Regions from separate parts of the Dietzia sp. B44 genome, predicted to be linked through region 1. Evidence: riboswitches for the same ligand, from Rfam matches in the RefSeq annotation. Region 1 holds a riboswitch; the other holds the start of a gene.

Region 1 (3,526 bases):
CTCGTGGCGCGGAACGGGCTCGTGGCGCGGAACGGTGACGGGAGGCGGGACGACGCCGAGGGGCGGCTCGGAGCCGGTGTCGCCGCATCGCCCGCGCCACCGCCACGGTCGTGGACGACCGTCGCCATATCAGCCACCGAAGGCGTCGGGGTGGAGCTCGCGGGCGATCGTCTCCACCGAGGTCGCCATCCGCGAACTCTCGAAGAAGTCGGCCAGGGGGACCACCACGATGCGGTCGTCGCGGATCGCCGGCGTGGTGGCCATGATGGGCTGGTTGCGCAGGTACTCGATCTTGTCCTCGGCGCTGGTGGCCCCGTAGTCGAGCACGACGATCGCCTCCGGTCGGCGTTCGCCGAGGATCTCCCACGTGGTCTTGAGGTAGGGCCGGTCGCCCTCGATGAAGATGTTGTCGGCTCCCGCGTACTCGCCGATCAGCTGGCCGATGCCGACGCCGCCGATCGTCAGGGGCTCCGCCTCACCGCTGTCGTAGAAGAACGTCGGGGTCCCCGTCACCCCGGCCTCGTCCAGGGTGGCGCGGACCGACTCGATCCGGTCGACGATGCGGTCGGTGAGCTGCTGCGCACCCTCCTCGACGCCGAGGACCCGGCCCAGCTGGGAGAAGTCGGTCTCGAGCATGGAGACGTCCGGGAACCCGTCGCCGCAGTACTCGGAGAACAGGAAGGTGTCGATGCCCGCCGCGTCGAGCGCGTCCCGGCTCCGGCCCTCCTTCTCGTCGAACGCGCTGCGCATGCCGGCCACCACGAGGTCGGGTTCCAGATCGACGATCTGCTCCCAGCTGGGATACTCCTCGGCCAACCCGGGAATCGCCTCGAGTTCCTCGGCGACCTCCGGCAGGACGTCCTCGCGATCGGCATAGCCCCGGCCGACGATCCGATCCCCCGCACCCATCTGGATGAGGGTCTCCGTGACGTGGGCGTTCATCGTGATGATGCGCTCGGGCGGGGCGTCGAACGTGGACTCACGCTCGCAGTTGGTGATGGTCACCGGCTCGGCGAACGCCTCATTCGAGGTGGCGCTCTCCTGAGCCTCGCCGCGGGAGCAGCCCGCGACGACGACACCCGTGACGAGCAGCGCGGCGAGCGCCGTGGTGGACCTGGACTGGCGACGGAACATGATCAGACCTCGGATCGTGTCGTGTGCCCACGAACACACGAGACCCGCAGGTGGGCGACCGTCGACACCGGCCGCCGACCGTGCAGGACTCCGGATCGCAGACCGCGGCGATGGACAGAGTCGCGTACCTCCGGGCAGGTAATCGGGCTCGTCGTCACCGAGGTGACGGCACACCGTTGCGGGTCAGCGCCGGATTCTCACCGGTCTTCCCCTGCGTATCCGGAGATCAGCAAGTCGTGGTGACAGTATGCACATCCGCCGCGACGGCCGCGGGGGCACCTCCCCGGAACTGTGCGCACCGGGGAGGGGTCTACTCGTCGTACCCCAGGGAGAACGCCGCCTCGAGGTCGTGCTTGGACAGCGCGCGGAACGCGATGTGCGTCTCGGTGTCGACCACGCCCGGGACCTTGTTCAGGCGGTCGGAGACGATGTCGGCCACCTCCTCGTTGCGGCGGGCCCGCACGAGCACGATGAGGTCGATGGTGCCCGTCACCGAGTACACCTCGGAGACCCCGTCGATCTCGGCGATCGCCTCGGCGACCTCGGGGATGCGCGCCGTCTCGGCGTGGACGAAGACGATGGCGGTGATCATGGCCTGAAGGGTAGTCCAGTCGCGCGGCCCCGGTTCAGCGCATGTTCTCCGGCGTCCAGTACGCGCGCATCGAACGGATCTTGCCCTGCTCGTCGTGGGTCATGAGGTCCCACACGTTGATGGTGGCCTTGGAGTCGGCGTCGAAGTGGGTGGTGATCTCGAAGTTGAACAGCAGGTCGTCGCCACACACGCGCGCCTCGAGCACCTCGCCCTCGATCTTCAGCGCCACCACGGACGAGTAGAACTCGCGGATGGCCGCCTTGCCCTCGTGGACGGTGCCGTTGCCGACGGGGTCCTCGACCGTGGCGTTCTCGGCGTAGAGGTCCAGGACCGCCTCGAGGTCGCCGGCGACCAGCGCGGCGATGTAGGAGTCGGCGGTGGCACGGATCTGCTCGGGGGAGGCACTCACGGCGGTGGCCCTTTCGGTATGACGACGAGACACCTCGAGCCTAGAACGTGTTCTCGATCAGAGCGTTCGTACGCCGCAATCGATAAAGAATATGTGACTTGCGCCACATTGGTAGCGGGCCTACGCTCCGTTCACCAGACATCAGGACGTCCATCCGGCCCGGGAACGGGGTACGCCATGTCCACACGGAACGTCTCGGCCAGGAGCTCGGACGAGGAGTCCTTCCACACCGGCAGGGTGGTGATCATCTCCCTGGTCGCCGCGCTCGGCGGGTTCCTCTTCGGCTTCGACACCGCCGTCATCAACGGCGCGGTGGACGCCGTCCAGGAGACCTTCGGCATGAACGCCGGTCTCACCGGGTTCGTCGTCTCCTCGGCCCTGCTCGGCTGTATCGCCGGCGCGTATCTCGCGGGCCGCCTCGCCGACCGCTGGGGGCGCACCCGCGTCATGGTCCTGGCCTCGGCGCTGTTCACCGTCAGTGCGATCGGCTCCGGGCTCGCGTTCGGCCCGTGGGACCTCATCCTGTGGCGGGTGGTCGGTGGCCTGGGCGTCGGCGCGGCCTCGGTCATCGCGCCGGCGTACATCGCCGAGGTGGCCCCGCCCTCGATACGCGGCCGCCTCGGGTCACTCCAGCAGCTCGCGATCGTCTCCGGCATCTTCGTGGCCCTGCTCTCCGACGCCTGGCTGGCAGCCGTGGCCGGTGGCGCGATCGAGGAGCTGTGGCTGGGGATCCAGGCCTGGCGCTGGATGTTCCTCACCGAGCTGGTCCCCGCGATCACCTACGGCGTACTGGCGCTCATGATCCCGGAATCCCCCCGCTACCTGCTGGCCAAGGGGCTGGTCGGCGAGGCGAGGGACGTCCTGCGCACCATCCAGTCCAGCGGCGTCGACAACCGGATCAAGGAGATCCGTGCGACGGTCCGCGAGGACAGGAAGCGGTCGTGGCAGGACATGCTCACCCCGAGCGGCAGGAACCTCCTGCCGATCGTGTGGATCGGCATCGTGCTGTCCGTCTTCCAGCAGGCCGTGGGCATCAACGTGATCTTCTACTACTCCACGTCCCTCTGGCAGTCGGTCGGCTTCACCGAGGCGGACGCGCTCACCCAGACCGTCATCACCTCGGTCACGAACATCGTCGTGACGATCGTGGCCATCGCGCTGATCGACAAGATCGGGCGTCGCAGGCTGCTCATGACCGGTTCGGTCGGCATGACCGTCTCGCTCGCGGTGATGGCCCTGATGTTCAGCACCGCCACGATGGGTCCGGGGCCCGACGGCGAACTCGCTCCCCAACTCGGCGACACCCAGGGGCTCGTCGCGCTGATCGCCGCCAACGGTTTCGTCGTGTTCTTCGGGATGTCCTGGGGCCCGGCGGTGTGGGTGCTGCTCGG
Region 2 (5,056 bases), on a different contig from region 1:
AAGGTGTTTCACCCACTGCCGTACACGTCGAGAAGAACGTGGCCCGAGCCACGTCACCGGGAGACGCTGCCGCCGCGCGCGGCCGAAACAGGGATGGGCACGCATCGACGTGTCACCCGATCCCACAGTGCTCTTCTTGCCTAAGAACTCACATCCTGCCGAAGCTATCCGTCATAGCGGCACACCGGGCCATCATGATGCGCGTCGGAAGACTGCGCCACCGATGGCATCGGTCGCGTCCGGAACACGGGCGAGTGCGATCCCGATGACGAGCGTGGTCAGACCTCTCCCGGCCGCGATACCGTCCGGCCCAGTCGGCGTGACACCGCGGCGCCCCACGGGGTGGTGAGCCGGGCCGCGGTGAGGAGGCCCTCGTCCTGCAGCACTCGGTGGACCGGGCCGCGGGTGAGCGCTCCGCCGGAGAGCACCACCGCGTCGTCCGCCCAGGCCCAGGCGAGGTCGACATCGTGCGTGGCCATGAGGATCGCGGCCCCCGCGGCGCGAAGCGACTCCAGCGCCGCGAGCAGGTCCTCACAGGAGAGCGGGTCGAGCCCGGCCGTCGGTTCGTCGAGAAGCAGGACGCGAGGCCGCATCGCCAGCGCACCCGCCAGGGCCACCCTCTTGCGCTGCCCGAAGGACAAGTGGTGGGGGACGCGGTCGGCGAGGTCGGTGATCGCCAGCGCCGCCAGGGCCTCGTCGACCCGGTGGGCCACCTCGGCGCGATCCAATCCGAGGTTCACGGGGCCGAAGGAGACGTCGGCCCGCACGGTCGTGGCGAAGATCTGGTCGTCGGGTTCCTGGAGCACCATCTGCACCGACTGCCGCAGGCGGGTGCGGTCGGCGCGGCGGTCCCGGACCCGCTCCCCGTCCAGCTCCAACTCCCCGGCCTCGAGGCGGTTCAGGCCCACGAGCAGCCGCATCAGGGTGGTCTTGCCGCTGCCGTTTCCACCGAGAAGCGCCATCTTCGCCCCGGCGGGGATCGTCAGGTCGGCGCCGTCGAGCACGGTGTGGGTGTGACCGCCGAGGGCATCGAGACGCCGGTAGGAGAACCGGGCACCGCGCAGCGCGAGGACGGTCACGTCATGACCCCCAGTATCGAGACGGACACGAGAACCAGACAGATGACGAGCACGCGGGTGGCCGAGACCGGGTCCGCCTCGGCGAGCACTGCGGTCTGGCCGCGCTCGGCGCGCATGGACATGGCGTCGTCGATCGCCCGTGCCCGCCTGACGGACAGGACGAATACCGAGGCGAACTGCGTCCCGACCGAGCTGATCGCGGCCCGGGCGGTGCGGTGTCCGAGCCTGAGGTCGTGGGAATGCCGCAGCGTGCGCGCGGAGTCGATGAGCAGGCCGATGAGCCGGTAGGTGGTGTCCACGACGTGAGCCAGCGGGGCGGGCAGTCCGGCCCGCCGGCCGGCGGCCAGGAGGTCGGCGACGGGCGTGGTGCACGCCAAGGTGATGGTGGCGGCCGTCGCGGCGATCGCCCTGCTCACCGTCCGCCAGGCGGTGTCGACCCCGGCCGGATCCACCACGAGGCGCCAGTCCACCAGGTCCAGCACGAGGGGACCGATTCCCAGGGCCAGGAACGCGACGGGGGCGAGCAACGCCGCGAGGTAGATCCTGGCGGGGACGCGGGCCAGCGCCAGGGCGCACACACAACAGACAGTCAGGATCGCCACGTGGCCCACCGGTGGCGGCACGAGCAGTGCCGCCACCAGCAGACCGCCGAAGAGCAGCAGCTTCTCGACTACCGGGAGGTCCGACCAACGGTTGTGGGACGCCGCGAGTTCGAGTGGGTTCACCTAGGGCTCGGCCGGTCAGTGCCCGGCCGGACCCGTGGCCGCCGCCGACGGGGTCGCCGCACCCGTCACGCTCTCCCGACGCTGCCTACTACGTGTCCGCAGGACGCCGAGTCCGTAACCCACGATCCCGCCGCCGATCCCGGCCTGGAGGGCGAACACCCCCGATTCGACCTCCCCCGGCAACTCGGGCAGAAGCGGCTCGAACCACGGCTCGTAGTCGGGAGAGACCTGGCTGATCGTCCCCTCGGCCTGCCCGTCCGCACCCTCGAACTCGCCGCCCGCCCCGGCGCCGTAGACCAGGGACAGCACCGCGATCGCGAACGCCACGGCGACCAGTCCCACCAACACCCACGCGCTGACGTGCTTCGTCCCGCTCATCGCACCGACTCCGTGGCCTCGACCCGATCGGCACGATCCCCGGGATCCGCGAAGGTCCCCGCGCCGGCGAGTCGCGCCCTCCGGAAGAAGCCCACCAGGTCGAGCTCGCGGGAGGCGATGCGCAGGAGCACACTGACGATCACCACGACGATCAGGGCCTCGACGATCGCCAGCGGGATCTGGGTGATGGCGAAGACGGCGAGGAACTCGGCCATCGAGTACCAGAGGCCGTGCTCGGCGCTCGGGAACGCCAGTGCGAGCTGGGCACTGGTGACGAGATACGTCACCAGGTCGGCGAGGAACGCGGCGACGAAGACCGCGCCGAGCAGCGGCACCGCGACCCGTCGACACAGGACGAACGCGCCGTAGGCGACCCACGGCCCGGCGACCCCCATGGAGAACACGTTCGCGCCGAGAGTGGTGATGCCCCCGTGCGCGAGCAGCAACGCCTGGAAGATGAGCACCACGGTGGCGACGAAGGCCATGACGGGGGGCCGGAAGATGATCGTCCCCAGGCCGGTCCCGGTGGGGTGTGAGCTGGAGCCCGTCACCGACGGGAGCTTGACGGCCGACATGACGAACGTGAACGCCCCGGCCACGCCGAGCAACACGCCCGCCTCCGGTGTCCGACGGACCGTCCTGATCACCTCGCGCGCGCCGTGGATGACGAACGGTGCCGCGACGGCCGTCCATGCCACGGCGTGCACCGAGGGGAGGAAACCCTCTGCGATATGCATATGCCTGAGACCTTTCTGCCCGTCACCTCGCGGGCACTCGTGGTGGCAGCCACGGCCGGTCTCCTGGCTCACGGGTTCCCCCGGCCCACCCCCGGAAGGGATGGACCGGATCGCCGCCGGTCCGCCTTCCCACCCACACAACGCGTGCGAGCAGTGGCACAGAGGACTGGCGACATCATCCGTTCACAGTGGCGAGGGCCGCCCCGGTCTCACACCGGGTTCCCGAGCACCGCAGCTGAGCAGATCCTAGCCCCCTCCCGAGGGCCGACTCAGTACCGCACCGATTGGGCGTCCGAGACCAGGCACATGCCCCCGACGGACTGCAGGAGAGGCCGCAGCGACCGGAGGACCTCGTCGATCCGGTCGGGGTCGACCGCCACGAGCACGAAGGTGTTGTCGAAGGTGGAGAAAGGGTCCCCACCGCGCTCACCGTGCTGTCCCCGCCCGTAGATTCCCGGGATCACGGTGCGATGGGTCAGGCCCAGCGAATCCAACGCGCCGAGGAACCTCCCGGCGACCCCGGACTCCACTACCAGTTCGATCCTTTTGACGTCTTTCATGGGATCTCCTCGCCTCAGGCGCCCAGGTACTGGGCGACGGTGTAGTAGAGCGGAATGCCGAGGACGATGTTGAACGGGAATGTCACGGCAAGGGCCATTGTGAAGTACCGGGACGGCCGCGCTTCGGGGATCGCGTAGCGCACGACGGCCGGCACCACGATGTAGGACCCGCTCGCCGCGAGCACGGCGAGCATGGTCAGGTCGCCGACCGGCAACCCGGCCAGACTGCCCAGGGCCAGCGCCATCGATGCTCCGACCAGGGGCATCACGATGCCGAACCCGATCAGGAACGGGCCCACGTCCCGGACCTCGCGGAGCTGACGGGCGACGAGCAAGCCCATCTCGAGCAGGAAGAAGGCCAGCAGCCCCTTGAACATGTCGTCGACGAACGGGGACATGGCCTCGCCGGCGTCGGCCCCCACCACGGTGCCGATCACGAGCGACCCGATCAGCAGCAGGTGCGCACCGTCGGTGAACGCCTCGTGCAGGATCGCCCGCAACGACAGGGGTGCGCCCGACACGGGAGAGGAAGCGCCGGCCCCCGCGTCACCCGCCATCTGGGCGGAACGCTGACGGGACCGTGCCCAGGTGGCCAGAAGCACCGCCATGATGATCGCGGGCGATTCCATCAGAACCAGGGCGACCGTCATGTACCCGCCGGGTTCCTCCCCACGGGCGGTCACGAACTGCGTCGCGGCGATGAAGGTCACCGCGCTGACCGACCCGTAGGTCGCGGCGATGGCGGCCGCATCGAACTCGTTCACCCTGCGCCGCAGGACCAGGAAGCCCAGCGCAGGGATCACCAGGGCCAGGAGGAGGGCGATGCCGATCACCGCCGCGGCGCGGCCGGTCAGACCGGTCTCTCGCAGAGCCTGGCCACCCTTGAACCCGATCGCCATGAGCAGGTAGAGCGACAGGAACTTGGTGACGGGGGCCGGGATCTCCAGGTTGGAGCGCACAGCGGCGACGAACAGCCCCAGGAAGAAGAACAGGATCGGCGGGTCCGTGAGGCTGCCGAGAATGCTGAGGTCCATCGAGTCTCCCCTGATCTGTCCGGAGTCCGTGCGCCGCCGAGCGGGACGAGCTGATCTCCGTCGTGGCGCGCTAGCCGCCTGTTCCGAGCGAGTAACGGGAACGACAATACATGACTTTCAAGACATGTTTTGCAACAGCCTAAATCGGTGTCGCGTGTTGTGGCGCGGCGCGCGGACCGGGCCCGCGGTGGGACGGGCTCCGTGCACGCCCACATGCGTACCGTGATTCACGTAAGGCAAAATGGCACTCGGAAGTCGTCGGTGATGGGGTGGCGTAGTGGCAGAGTGGACGTTTCTCACCAATCACGCGCACGTCCTGTTGTGCATCGCGCAGGACTCCGAGACGCGACTGCGCGACATCGCCGATGCGGTCGGGATCACCGAGCGCGCCACCCAGCGGATCGTGGCCGAACTGGAAGAGGCCGGGTACCTGCAGCGCATCCGCGACGGGCGCCGTAACCGCTACAGCCTGAACCGAGACCTGCCGCTGCGCCATCCACTCGAACGGGACCACATGGTCGGGGAGATACTCAGCGTGCTGGG

The links. A riboswitch is a leader RNA that binds a small molecule or an ion and turns the genes downstream of it on or off. The one in region 1 is predicted to bind cobalamin.
Region 2: linked by a shared signal. The riboswitch ahead of G6017_RS02655 (energy-coupling factor ABC transporter permease) and the one ahead of G6017_RS14295 (ABC transporter substrate-binding protein) in region 1 are both predicted to bind cobalamin.

Annotation. Positions count from the first base shown of each region.
Region 1 covers NZ_JAALEF010000469.1:11-3,536, forward strand. The annotation lists gene G6017_RS14295 (ABC transporter substrate-binding protein) at 130-1,134, opposite strand; cobalamin riboswitch at 1,251-1,372, opposite strand; gene G6017_RS14300 (Lrp/AsnC family transcriptional regulator) at 1,445-1,726, opposite strand; gene G6017_RS14305 (SgcJ/EcaC family oxidoreductase) at 1,761-2,135, opposite strand; partial or broken gene G6017_RS14310 (sugar porter family MFS transporter) at 2,313-3,526, shown strand, end outside.
Region 2 covers NZ_JAALEF010000060.1:9,755-14,810, forward strand. The annotation lists gene G6017_RS02640 (energy-coupling factor ABC transporter ATP-binding protein) at 279-1,079, opposite strand; gene cbiQ (cobalt ECF transporter T component CbiQ) at 1,076-1,804, opposite strand; gene cbiN (cobalt ECF transporter S component CbiN) at 1,820-2,182, opposite strand; gene G6017_RS02655 (energy-coupling factor ABC transporter permease) at 2,179-2,919, opposite strand; cobalamin riboswitch at 2,956-3,168, opposite strand; gene G6017_RS02660 (P-II family nitrogen regulator) at 3,189-3,479, opposite strand; gene G6017_RS02665 (sodium-dependent bicarbonate transport family permease) at 3,494-4,513, opposite strand; gene G6017_RS02670 (helix-turn-helix transcriptional regulator) at 4,791-5,056, shown strand, end outside.